3 regions of the Pectobacterium versatile genome follow, and region 2 is predicted to be linked to each of the others. Evidence: predicted binding sites of a transcription regulator. Region 2 holds the regulator's gene; each other region holds the start of a gene.
What was found. The regulator CRP, encoded in region 2, controls carbon source genes, mostly activating them, when cyclic AMP is high. The targets are predictions, from matches to a motif close to ATGTGANNNNNNTCACAT.
Positions count from the first base shown of each region.

Region 1: EIP93_RS11340 (arabinose ABC transporter substrate-binding protein) is a predicted target of CRP. The motif match lies at 2,364-2,381, and genes of this name have one in related genera.
Region 3: yrbN (protein YrbN) is a predicted target of CRP. The motif match lies at 928-945, and genes of this name have one in related genera.

Region 1 covers NZ_CP034276.1:2,498,487-2,502,328, reverse strand. The annotation lists gene araG (L-arabinose ABC transporter ATP-binding protein AraG) at 1-1,041, opposite strand, end outside; gene EIP93_RS11340 (arabinose ABC transporter substrate-binding protein) at 1,138-2,121, opposite strand; gene EIP93_RS11335 (ribulokinase) at 2,494-3,842, shown strand, end outside.
Region 2 covers NZ_CP034276.1:4,456,753-4,460,594, forward strand. The annotation lists gene EIP93_RS20225 (phosphoribulokinase) at 1-139, shown strand, start outside; gene EIP93_RS20230 (OsmC family protein) at 179-586, opposite strand; gene crp (cAMP-activated global transcriptional regulator CRP) at 960-1,592, shown strand; gene argD (bifunctional acetylornithine/succinyldiaminopimelate transaminase) at 1,735-2,961, opposite strand; gene EIP93_RS20245 (aminodeoxychorismate synthase component II) at 3,081-3,656, opposite strand.
Region 3 covers NZ_CP034276.1:799,849-803,690, forward strand. The annotation lists gene nlpI (lipoprotein NlpI) at 1-846, shown strand, start outside; gene yrbN (protein YrbN) at 958-1,029, shown strand; gene EIP93_RS03715 (DEAD/DEAH family ATP-dependent RNA helicase) at 1,022-2,932, shown strand; gene EIP93_RS03720 (luciferase-like monooxygenase) at 3,022-3,842, opposite strand, start outside.

The DNA of each region.
Region 1 (3,842 bases), 2.0 Mb from region 2:
CGGAATGATACCGTCCGCCTTGCGATCTTCCGGGCAGAGCATCACACCCTGACGAATCGCATCAATGGGGGAATTCACTACCAGCGGTTTGCCATCCAGCAACACCTGACCGTTGGTGATTCTGGTCGCGCCAAACAGCCCTTTCATCAGTTCGCTGCGACCCGCCCCCACCAGACCAAATAGCCCGACAATTTCCCCCCGCTTCACGTTCAGGGAAACAGTGGATTTCACGCCCGGCGCTTTCACGTCTTTCAGCGTCAGACGCTCTTCGCCGTGCGGACGCGGCGCATAACCATAGATATCCCCCAGGTTACGCCCTACCATCGCCTGTACCAGCGACTCATGGTTCACCTGCTGCATATCGTCGAACGTGCGCACATAGCGGCCATCTTTAAACACGGTAATGGCATCGCTCAGCGCAAAAATTTCTTCCATCCGGTGCGAAACGTACAAAATGACCCGGCCTTCACTGCGCAATTCCTTAATCACGCGGAAAAGCTGCTCAATTTCACGGGCAGACAGTGAACTGGTCGGTTCATCAAAAGCAATAACCTTGGCGTTACGGGCCAGCGCCTTGGCGATTTCCACCATCTGCCATTGCCCGATAGAGAGGTATTTCAGTGGGGTATCAGGATCGATATCTAACCCCAGATGCTGCAACTGAAGTTTGGCTTCATAACGCAGCAGCGAATAGTTCACCATGCCGTATTTATGCGGCAGCTGACCTAAGTAGATGTTCTCGGCGACCGTCATTTCCGGCACCAGATGCAGTTCCTGATAAATGATAGCAACGCCCGCATTCAGGGCATCCATCGTGTTGTTGAACTGCACGGGTTTGCCCTGAATATGAATTTCGCCCGCTGACGGTGAATAGTTACCGCTCAGGATCTTTAACAGCGTCGACTTGCCCGCCCCGTTTTCCCCCATCAATGCATGGATCTGGCCGGCATGGCAGGAAAAACTGATATCCGAAAGCGCCTTAACACCGGGAAATTCTTTACCAATCCCATGAAACGACAAATAGGGTGACTGTGCTGTCATGTCTGTTTCCTCATAACGATGCAGGTAGAGCGCGGATAACCTCGACCAGCGTCATGCTGACCGGCGTTATCCGCGTCTTTACGAAATCAGGCGTGATTACATCAGGCCTTTTTTCTCCAGTTCGACCTTAAAGTTGTCACGAGTGATCAGCACCACGTCGGTCACTTCGGTGAATTTCTCCGGCTCCACGCCTTTGGTGACCCAGTCGTTCAACATCTGGATACTCTTGTAACCGTGGATATCCGGGCTTGGCAGCAGTGAACCAAAGAAGCCCGTTGCCTGACCTTTAGACAGCTCGCTCACCGCATCCACGCCGTTGATACCAATACCAATGACGTTTGCGGCTTTAAAGCCCTGACCTTCCGTTGCACGCACGCCACCCAGCACGGTGTTGTCGTTCATGCCGATAATCAGCCAGTTTTTCACACCAGGGTGCTGAACCAGCATGGAGTTAGCGGCGTCAAACGCTCCGGGGATATCGTTAGATTTGGTCGGTACTTTGTAGATCTGTTTTTCTGGGAACCCTGCGGTTTTCAGCGCGTCCATAGAGCCAGACGTGCGGCGACGTGCGGTATCCAGCTCATCAGCGGTAATCGCCATCACGGCGGTTTCCTCTACTTTCCAGCCGCGCTTGGTCATCTCTTTATACAGTTCCTGACCCTGACGCTCACCAATTTTGGTGGCCGCCATCATCACCAATGGCACGGTATCCATCGGTTGGCCTTTGGCGTTCACGAACTGGTCATCAACCGCGATCACTTTCAGATTGTAGCTGCGTGCTTTCGCTATAATAGCTGGCCCCAACTTCGGATCCGGCGTACAGATAACGAAGCCTTTCGCGCCACTGGCCGCCAGACTGTCGATCGCATTCAGGGTCTTTTCACCATCAGGAACCGCGATTTTTATCACATCAAAACCAAGGTCTTTCCCTGCTTTATCAGCGAACTTCCATTCCGTCTGGAACCAGGGTTCTTCCGGTTGTTTAACCAGAAAGCCCAGCTTTAAGTTCTCTGCCATAGCTGATTGTGACATAACAGCGGCCAACCCGATTGCTGCCAGCGCCTTAGTGAATTTATGCATGATGTTCTCCGGTGTAATTATCTTTTCATTCGTCAGCGACGCTGAAACGAGTTCGAGTTCCTGGTAGGGTATTTCCGGTCTGGATAAAGGAAAAACACAGACTTAGCACGATTCCTTTACTCAGTAGCATTCAGACGCTTTATGTTTTAGTCGTTATTCTCGGTAAGAATGTAGAGCTTTATCACAGTCCGGAACAATGACAGGTTTGTGCATACATTTAGCGAATTTAACCAATCATTAACCTTTGACCAGCATCACAAAATGGCTGCTGGCGACAGAAAAATACATACTTCCAGCTAACCGCTCCTCACCGCCTCTCGTTATCCCTGCCATCGTAAACACCAACGATCTGGGATTAATGAGGAGCAAAGCATGAGTGCGGGCGCTATTACGATTGGTCTCGACTTCGGCAGTGATTCGGTACGCGCCTTAGCCGTTGACTGCCAAAGCGGGCAAGAGTTGGAAACAGAAGTGGTCTACTACCCCCGCTGGCGCGAGGGGAAATATTGTCAGCCTGCCAACAACCAGTTCAGACATCACCCACTGGACTATATTGAATCGCTGGAACAGGCGGTTAAGGTCGTGGTTTCCCGTCTGACGAACGAACAGCGGCAGAGCATCATCGGTATTGGCGTGGATTCGACCGGGTCAACCCCCGCACCGATTGATGAGCAAGGTCAGATCCTCGCACTACGCCCCGAGTTTGCCGACAACCCCAATGCAATGTTCGTGCTGTGGAAAGACCACACGGCAATAGAAGAAGCGGAAGCCATCAATGCACTGTGCCGCAGCGGACAATTTCCGGATTACACCCGCTATATCGGCGGCGTTTATTCGTCCGAGTGGTTCTGGGCCAAAATTCTACATGTCTCGCGCGACGATGCGGCGGTGCGTCAGGCCGCCGTTTCTTGGATAGAACTGTGCGACTGGGTGCCCGCCCTGCTTTCTGGTACGCAAGCGCCTGCCGATATTCGCCGTGGCCGGTGCAGCGCCGGACACAAATCGCTCTGGCATCCAAGCTGGGGCGGACTGCCGCCGAAAGATTTCTTGCACGCACTCGATCCCTGCCTGACCGAGAAATTACAGTACCCGCTGTTTACCGATACCTGGACCGCCGAACAACCAGTCGGCACCATCACCGCAGAATGGGCGCAGCGGCTCGGCATCCCCGAAACGGTCATTCTGGCGGGCGGCGCGTTTGATTGCCACGTCGGCACCGTCGGCGCGGGCGCACAGCCGTATACGCTGGTTAAAGTGATTGGCACGTCCACCTGCGACATTCTAATCGCCGACGACGCACGCATTGCCGATCGCACCATCGCCGGTATCTGTGGGCAGGTCGACGGCAGCGTTGTTCCTGGTTATATCGGCCTTGAAGCCGGGCAGTCCGCTTTTGGCGATATGTACGCCTGGTTTGGACGGCTGCTGGGCTGGTCGTTACAGGAAGCAGCGAAAGACCATCCTGAACTCAAAACGTCATTACAGGCGATGGAAGCCAAACTGCTGGAGCGACTGACGCACAGCTGGGCGGAAAACCCCACGCTGGATCACCTGCCTGTCGTGCTGGACTGGTTCAACGGCCGCAGAACGCCGTTCGCCAATCAGCGACTAAAAGGTGTGATTACCGATCTCAATCTGGGCAGCGATGCCCCCACGCTGTTCGGCGGTTTTATTGCTGCGACGGCCTTTGGCGCGCGCGCCATTATGGAGTGCTTTGAAGA
Region 2 (3,842 bases):
TCTGCTCGCCATGTTGCAGGGTTCATTTATCTCCCATATCAACACGCTGGTCGTTCCCGGCGGGAAGATGGGGTTGGCGATGGAATTAATCATGGCACCGCTGGTGCAGCGGTTAATCGAAGGGAAAACGATCGAATAAGCTAAACGGGCACGGCAGCGTCGTGCCCAGAGAAAGAAATTACTCCAGCACCCTAACTTCGTGGCTGTGCGTCACCTCAACGGCTTTGCCCAGCATCAGTGCCACAGAACAGTACTTTTCCGCCGACAGGGCGACAGCTCGCTCAACAACTTTGTCAGTCAGTCCTTTTCCCGTCACGATAAAATGCAGATTGATGTGGGTAAATAAACGCGGCGCGTCAGACCGACGCTCTGACGTTAATTTCACCTCACAATCCGCCACATCGTTGCGACCTTTTTGCAGAATCGACACCACGTCAATCGCGCTGCATCCTCCTACGGACATCAATACCATTTCCATCGGACTGGGCGCTTTATCGCCAGAATTGCCGTCCATCAATATCTGATGCCCTGATGCGGATTCGCCCAAAAACGTTAAGCCTTCAACCCATTTTACCCGAGCCTGCATGATGCCTCTCCACTAAAAATTTTTTGAAAATTTATATCGTTACTGTACAAAAACCAGCGTTAATCAGAGCTTTGTCATGCTGAAGCGAGACAACACAAGACACATCCTTAAAGCTGTGTTAAAACGAAAATAGAATAGACCTTTTCTGGACAAACCCAGAAACGAAGAAGATGATTACGTGGCCAGATATACCCAGCCACGTTTACGATGCGGCAAGGCAGCAACCGGAAAATCAAGGGTACAGTGGTTCCAGTATATTCCCTGACGTCATTCTGCCTAGACTGAATTTTATTTTTTAGCAGTTAAACACGCCGTACAGGGAACTCTGACCCCTGTAATTTGCGCAGTGAATTACAACAGAGGATGATAGCGAATGGTTCTCGGCAAACCGCAAACAGACCCAACTCTCGAATGGTTCCTTTCCCATTGTCATATTCACAAGTATCCATCGAAGAGCACGCTGATTCACCAAGGTGAAAAAGCAGAAACGCTTTACTACATCGTGAAAGGCTCTGTCGCAGTGCTAATCAAAGATGAAGAAGGCAAGGAAATGATCCTCTCCTACCTCAATCAGGGCGATTTTATCGGCGAGCTCGGCCTGTTTGAAGAAGGTCAGGAACGCAGTGCCTGGGTTCGGGCAAAAACCGCTTGTGAAGTGGCTGAAATTTCCTATAAAAAATTCCGCCAGCTCATCCAGGTTAACCCGGATATTCTCATGCGTCTGTCTGCGCAAATGGCAAGCAGACTTCAGGTTACCTCTGAGAAAGTCGGCAACCTCGCCTTCCTTGATGTGACCGGCCGTATTGCCCAAACCCTACTCAACCTGGCCAAACAACCTGATGCCATGACGCATCCAGATGGCATGCAAATTAAAATTACCCGTCAGGAAATTGGGCAAATCGTTGGCTGCTCGCGTGAAACCGTGGGCCGCATTCTGAAAATGTTAGAAGACCAGAACCTGATCTCTGCACACGGTAAAACGATTGTCGTTTACGGCACTCGCTAAACCCCTGTCGCTGTACCCTACCAATAAAAAAGCGTGAAGCCTCGGCCTCACGCTTTTTTTATGGCGAGCTTCCTGCTCGCCACCCTTCGGGCCGTTGCTAACGCAACGTTGAAAAACGTTCCCTACGTTTTTTTATGTCTAATCAGTTTGCTGCGTTAACGACCTGCGCGACGGCTTTGGCGAACTTCGCCATCCCCTGCGCAATATCGTCTTCATCAATGATCAAAGACGGTACAAAGCGGATCACGTTAGGCCCAGCCATCAGTACCATAAGCCCCTGAGCCGTTGCGGCAGCCAGGAACTCGCCCGCGCGACCGTGCCATTGCGGTTTCAGTTCTGCACCCAGCAGCAGCCCCATACCGCGAACCTGTTCGAATACACCGTACTGCTGATTGATTTTCTCAAGCTCACTGACAAAGCGATCGTGACGATCCGCCACGCCCGACAACACGTCCGGCGTGTTAATGATATCCAGCGCGGCTTCCGCCACCGCACAGGCCAACGGGTTGCCGCCATAGGTCGTGCCGTGTACCCCAACCGTCATGGCTGATGCGATCTCTTCCGTCGTCAGCATCGCGCTAATCGGGAACCCGCCGCCCAATGCTTTAGCCGTTGTGAGAATATCCGGCGTAATACCGTAGTGCATGTAGCTGAATAATTTACCGGTACGCCCCATCCCACTCTGCACTTCATCAAATACCAGCAGCGCTTTGTGTTGATCGCACAGATCGCGCACACCTTGTAAAAACTCAGGCGTCGCAGGCGTAATTCCGCCCTCGCCTTGAATCGGCTCCAGCACGACCGCACAGGTGTGATCGTCCATCACCGCTTTTACCGCAGCCAGATCGTTGAAGGGAACATGGACAATGTCCGCAGGCTTAGGCCCGAAACCATCAGCATATTTAGGCTGTCCGCCAACCGAGACGGTGAACAGCGTCCGGCCATGGAACGCATTGTAGAAGGCGATGATCTTGGTTTTATACGGACTATGGCGTTTAACCGCATAGTGACGCGCCAGTTTAAAGGCGGCTTCGTTAGCCTCAGCGCCGGAGTTAACAAAGAACACGCGATCGGCAAAAGTGGCATCAATCAATTTGCTAGCGAGGCGTAGCGCAGGCTCATTAGTGAAAATATTGCTGGTGTGCCACAGCGTTTCACCCTGCTGCTGCAACGCGCTAACCAGTGCAGGATGGCAATGGCCCAGCGCCGTAACCGCAATACCGCCGGAGAAATCGATATACTCGCGGCCTTCCTGATCCCAGACGCGGCTCCCTTTACCTTTCACAGGTACAAACTTCGCGGGTGCATAAACCGGCAAAATCACTTTATCGTGAGTATCCCGTGTCACTGCTTTCTGCTCTGCTGCCATTTGCTGCCTCACTCTGCTGTCCATCATGTCGGAATGAAAATATAGTCAATAAATATGCATAAAAAATCAATTTCAGGCAATATTAAATCAGCTACTGAAGAGAATAACTTTCTATATGGCTAAATTTTAAGGAAATTATCCAAAAGCTGATGCCCTTGCTGACTAAGAATGCTCTCTGGGTGAAATTGCACCCCTTCCAGCGGCAATGCGCGATGGCGGATCCCCATAATCTCATCACGCTTTCCTTCATGTTCGCTCCAAGCCGTGACTTCAAAGCAATCGGGTAGTGAGGCGGCATCAATAATGAGCGAATGATAACGGGTGACCGTCAAAGGCTGAGCCAACCCCGTGAAAACCCCCGTGTCGCTATGCGCAATCGCTGAGGTTTTCCCGTGCATGACCTGCCGTGCTCGCACCACACGCGCGCCGAACGCCTGCCCCATCGCCTGATGACCAAGACACACGCCCAGAATAGGCAGTTTATCGGCAAAGTGACGGATAGCAGCCAGTGAAATGCCCGCCTCATCCGGCGTACAAGGGCCAGGTGAAATGACCAATCGCTCAGGCGCAAGCCGTTCAATCTCGCGCAGCGTCAGTTCATCATTACGCTTCACCACGACCTGTGCGCCAAGCTCACAAAAGTATTGGTAAAGGTTGTAGGTAAAGGAGTCGTAGTTATCGATAATTAGCAGCATAGTCATTGCACTGTTAGTCGGAAAAGCCGTACTAACATACATGAAATCCGCGTCAGGTACCCACCCCTCGTCACCATCAAAGACAAAGGTGGCGATCTCGCTGTTTAAGAAATTAGCATGGTAATAATTTTATCGATCATAAATCATTTATTTCATCAGTAAACATCTTTATTAATAGGCCTTATT
Region 3 (3,842 bases), 1.3 Mb from region 2:
CTCATGCTGGCAGGATGCAGCAACACTGATTGGCGTAAAGACGCAGTATTGGCGATTCCATTACAGCCTACTTTGCAGCAGGAAGTGATTCTGGCACGCATGGAACAAATCCTTGCAAGCCGGGCATTAACCGATGATGAGCGAGCACAGCTATTATATGAGCGCGGAGTGCTGTATGATAGTCTCGGGTTACGGGCATTGGCGCGGAATGATTTTTCACAAGCGTTGACGATCCGCCCTGATATTCCAGAAGTTTTTAACTATTTGGGTATCTATTTAACGCAGGCAGGTAATTTTGATGCTGCCTATGAAGCGTTTGATTCTGTACTAGAGCTTGATCCAACTTACAATTATGCGCGTTTAAACCGGGGCATCGCTTTGTATTATGGCGGTCGCTACCTGTTAGCGCAGGATGATCTGCTGGCGTTTTATCGAGACGATCCGAATGATCCTTTCCGTTCGTTGTGGCTGTATCTTGTGGAGCGAGAAATCAATCCAGAGACGGCCAAAATTGCGTTGAAGAAACGCTATGACGACGCCAAGAAAGGGCCTTGGGGATGGAATATTGTCGAATTCTATCTGGGCAGTATCAGTGAAAAAACACTGATGCAGCGTTTGCAGGTAGAAGCTACGGATAACACTTCGCTCGCTGAGCATCTCAGTGAAACTGACTTCTATTTAGGTAAGCACTACCTAAGTCTGGGGGACAAGAACACCGCTTTGGCGCTGTTCAAGCTGACGGTTGCCAACAACGTCCATAACTTTGTTGAGCACCGCTATGCATTGTTGGAATTGGCGCTATTAGGCCAAGAGCAAGACGACCTATCAGGATCGGACCAGCAATAGCTGACGAACACTTAATCAGCCTGAAAAAACTTCGGTTATCACCTTCACGGGTGAGGGCTTTTTTGTTCGCTTTTTAATCCAATTTGAGCCGGTTCACACTTTTCAATGAAAATGACTGAAAATTTTCACGACGAGTTATGTAGACTGGCCGCCATGTTTAATGAGGCACGTGTACATGACTGATTTATTTACTTCTTTTTCCGATTTGGGGCTGTCTGCTCCTATTATTAACGCCCTGACCGATCTGGGCTATGAAAAACCGTCGCCAATTCAGGCTGAATGTATTCCCCACCTGCTGAACGGTCGTGATGTGCTGGGTATGGCACAGACCGGCAGTGGTAAAACTGCGGCTTTTGCTCTGCCATTACTCAATAATTTAAAGCCTGAGTTAAAAGCGCCTCAGATGTTGGTGTTGGCTCCAACCCGCGAACTGGCTGTCCAGGTTGCTGAAGCCTGTAATGATTTTGCCAAGCATATGCATGGCGTTAACGTCGTTGCCCTGTACGGTGGCCAGCGTTATGACGTCCAACTGCGCGCATTGCGTGGTGGAGCACAGATCGTTGTGGGTACGCCGGGCCGTCTGTTGGATCACCTGAAGCGTGGTACGCTGGATCTGTCCAACCTGAGTGGTTTGGTGCTGGATGAAGCTGATGAAATGCTGCGTATGGGCTTCATCGAAGATGTTGAAAACATCATGGCTCAGATCCCTGCTGAACATCAGACTGCGCTGTTCTCTGCGACCATGCCTGAAGCGATTCGCCGCATTACGCGCCGTTTCATGAAAGATCCACAAGAAGTTCGCATTCAATCAAGCGTGACTACGCGTCCAGATATCAGCCAGAGCTACTGGACGGTGCAGGGTATGCGTAAAAATGAAGCGCTGGTACGTTTCCTGGAAGCAGAAGATTTTGATGCGGCGATTATTTTCGTTCGTACCAAAAACGCGACGCTGGAAGTGGCCGAAGCCCTGGAGCGTAGCGGTTACAACAGCGCCGCGCTGAACGGTGACATGAATCAGGCGCTGCGTGAACAAACGCTGGAGCGTCTGAAAGATGGTCGTCTGGATATCCTGATCGCAACCGACGTTGCGGCGCGTGGTCTTGACGTTGAGCGTATCAGCTTGGTTGTCAACTACGATATCCCAATGGATTCCGAGTCTTACGTCCACCGTATTGGTCGTACGGGCCGTGCAGGTCGTGCGGGTCGTGCACTGCTGTTTGTTGAAAACCGTGAACGCCGCCTACTGCGCAACGTTGAACGCACAATGAAGCTGACGATTCCTGAAGTGGAATTGCCAAATGCAGAATTGCTGGGCCAACGCCGTCTGGCTAAGTTTGCCGCTAAAGTACAGCAACAACTGGAAAGCAGCGATCTGGATATGTACCGTGCGCTGTTGACGAAATTGCAACCGCAGGAAGAGTTGGATGTTGAAACGCTGGCTGCTGCGCTGCTGAAAATGGCGCAAGGCGAACGTCCTCTGATTCTGCCGCCAGATCCGGCATTCCGTCCGCGCCGCGAATACCGCGATCGTGATGAGTCTCGTAGTGATTCACGTGGCGATCGTCGCCGTGAACCCCGCGATGCTCGCGATTCCCGTGAACCCCGTGATGGTGACCGTCCACAGCGTCGTGAGCGTCGTGATGCGGGTGAAATGCAACTGTATCGTATCGAAGTGGGTCGTGATGACGGCGTTGAAGTTCGCCACATTGTTGGTGCTATCGCCAACGAAGGGGATATCAGCAGCCGCTACATCGGTAACATCAAGCTGTTCGCGTCTCACTCGACGATTGAACTGCCGAAAGGTATGCCGGGCGACCTGTTATCACACTTTACCCGCACGCGTATTCTGAACAAACCAATGAATATGCAATTGCTGGGTGATGCAGTCGCACAGCCAGAACGTCGTGGTGGTGGTCGTCCTGCGGGTGCGGGCGGCGAACGTCGTGATGGCGCAGCGCCACGCCGCTCTTTCGGCGGTGGTGAACGCCGTGAAGGTAACGCTAACGGCGGTGAGCGTCGCGAACGTTCTTTCAATCGTGATGCCGCTGCACCGCGTGCTCCACGTCGTCGTCCTGCTGACGCATAAGCTACGATTGATTTAAAAAATCTGCTGCAATATAAAACGACCCTGAACGGGTCGTTTTTTTTGGCCAGAATAAACTCACTCGTTCGATATTACAGCGTCTGCCGTACATCCATCGCGATTTCAAACGATCGCAGTCGTGCCTGATGGTCAAAGATTTGGCCATTAATCATCACTTCATCCGCCTGCGTTTCACGCAAAAGGCTCTGCAATCCATGACGGACTTTCGCGCTATCGCCAACAATCGACAGCCGTAATGCTTGATCAGTACCAAACTGCTCGGCAGGTGATCCGACTGTGTCGATGTTTTCTACCGGCGCGGGCAGCGGGCCCGGCGTGCCACGGCGCAGGTTGATGAACTGCTGCTGCATCGAGGTGAAGAGGAAGCGCGCATCCCGATCGCTATCGGCTGCAACCACATTGACGCAAACCATCGCGTAGGGCTTGGCATGGGTAGCGGAAGGGACAAAGTTTTCACGGTAGAGGCGGAAGGCTTCCAGCAACATATCGGGTGCGAAATGGGCGGCAAAGGCGAAGGGTAAACCCAGTCTCGCAGCCAGTTGTGCGCTGTACAGGCTTGATCCCAATAACCAGATCGGAACGTGTAGACCTTGTCCAGGAACGGCCTGCACTGCCTGACTCGGCTGTGCATCGGCGAAATAACGTTGCAATTCCTGCACATCGCGTGGGAAATCTTCGATATCGGCATTGAGATGACGGCGCAGCGCCATCATGGTGCGCTGGTCGGTGCCGGGGGCGCGGCCTAATCCCAAATCGATACGGCCAGGATACAGCGATTCCAGCGTACCGAACTGCTCGGCGATGACGAGCGGTGAGTGGTTCGGTAGCATCACGCCGCCGGAGCCGAGACGGATGCGTTGTGTGCCCGAGGCAAGATAGCCAAGCAGCACCG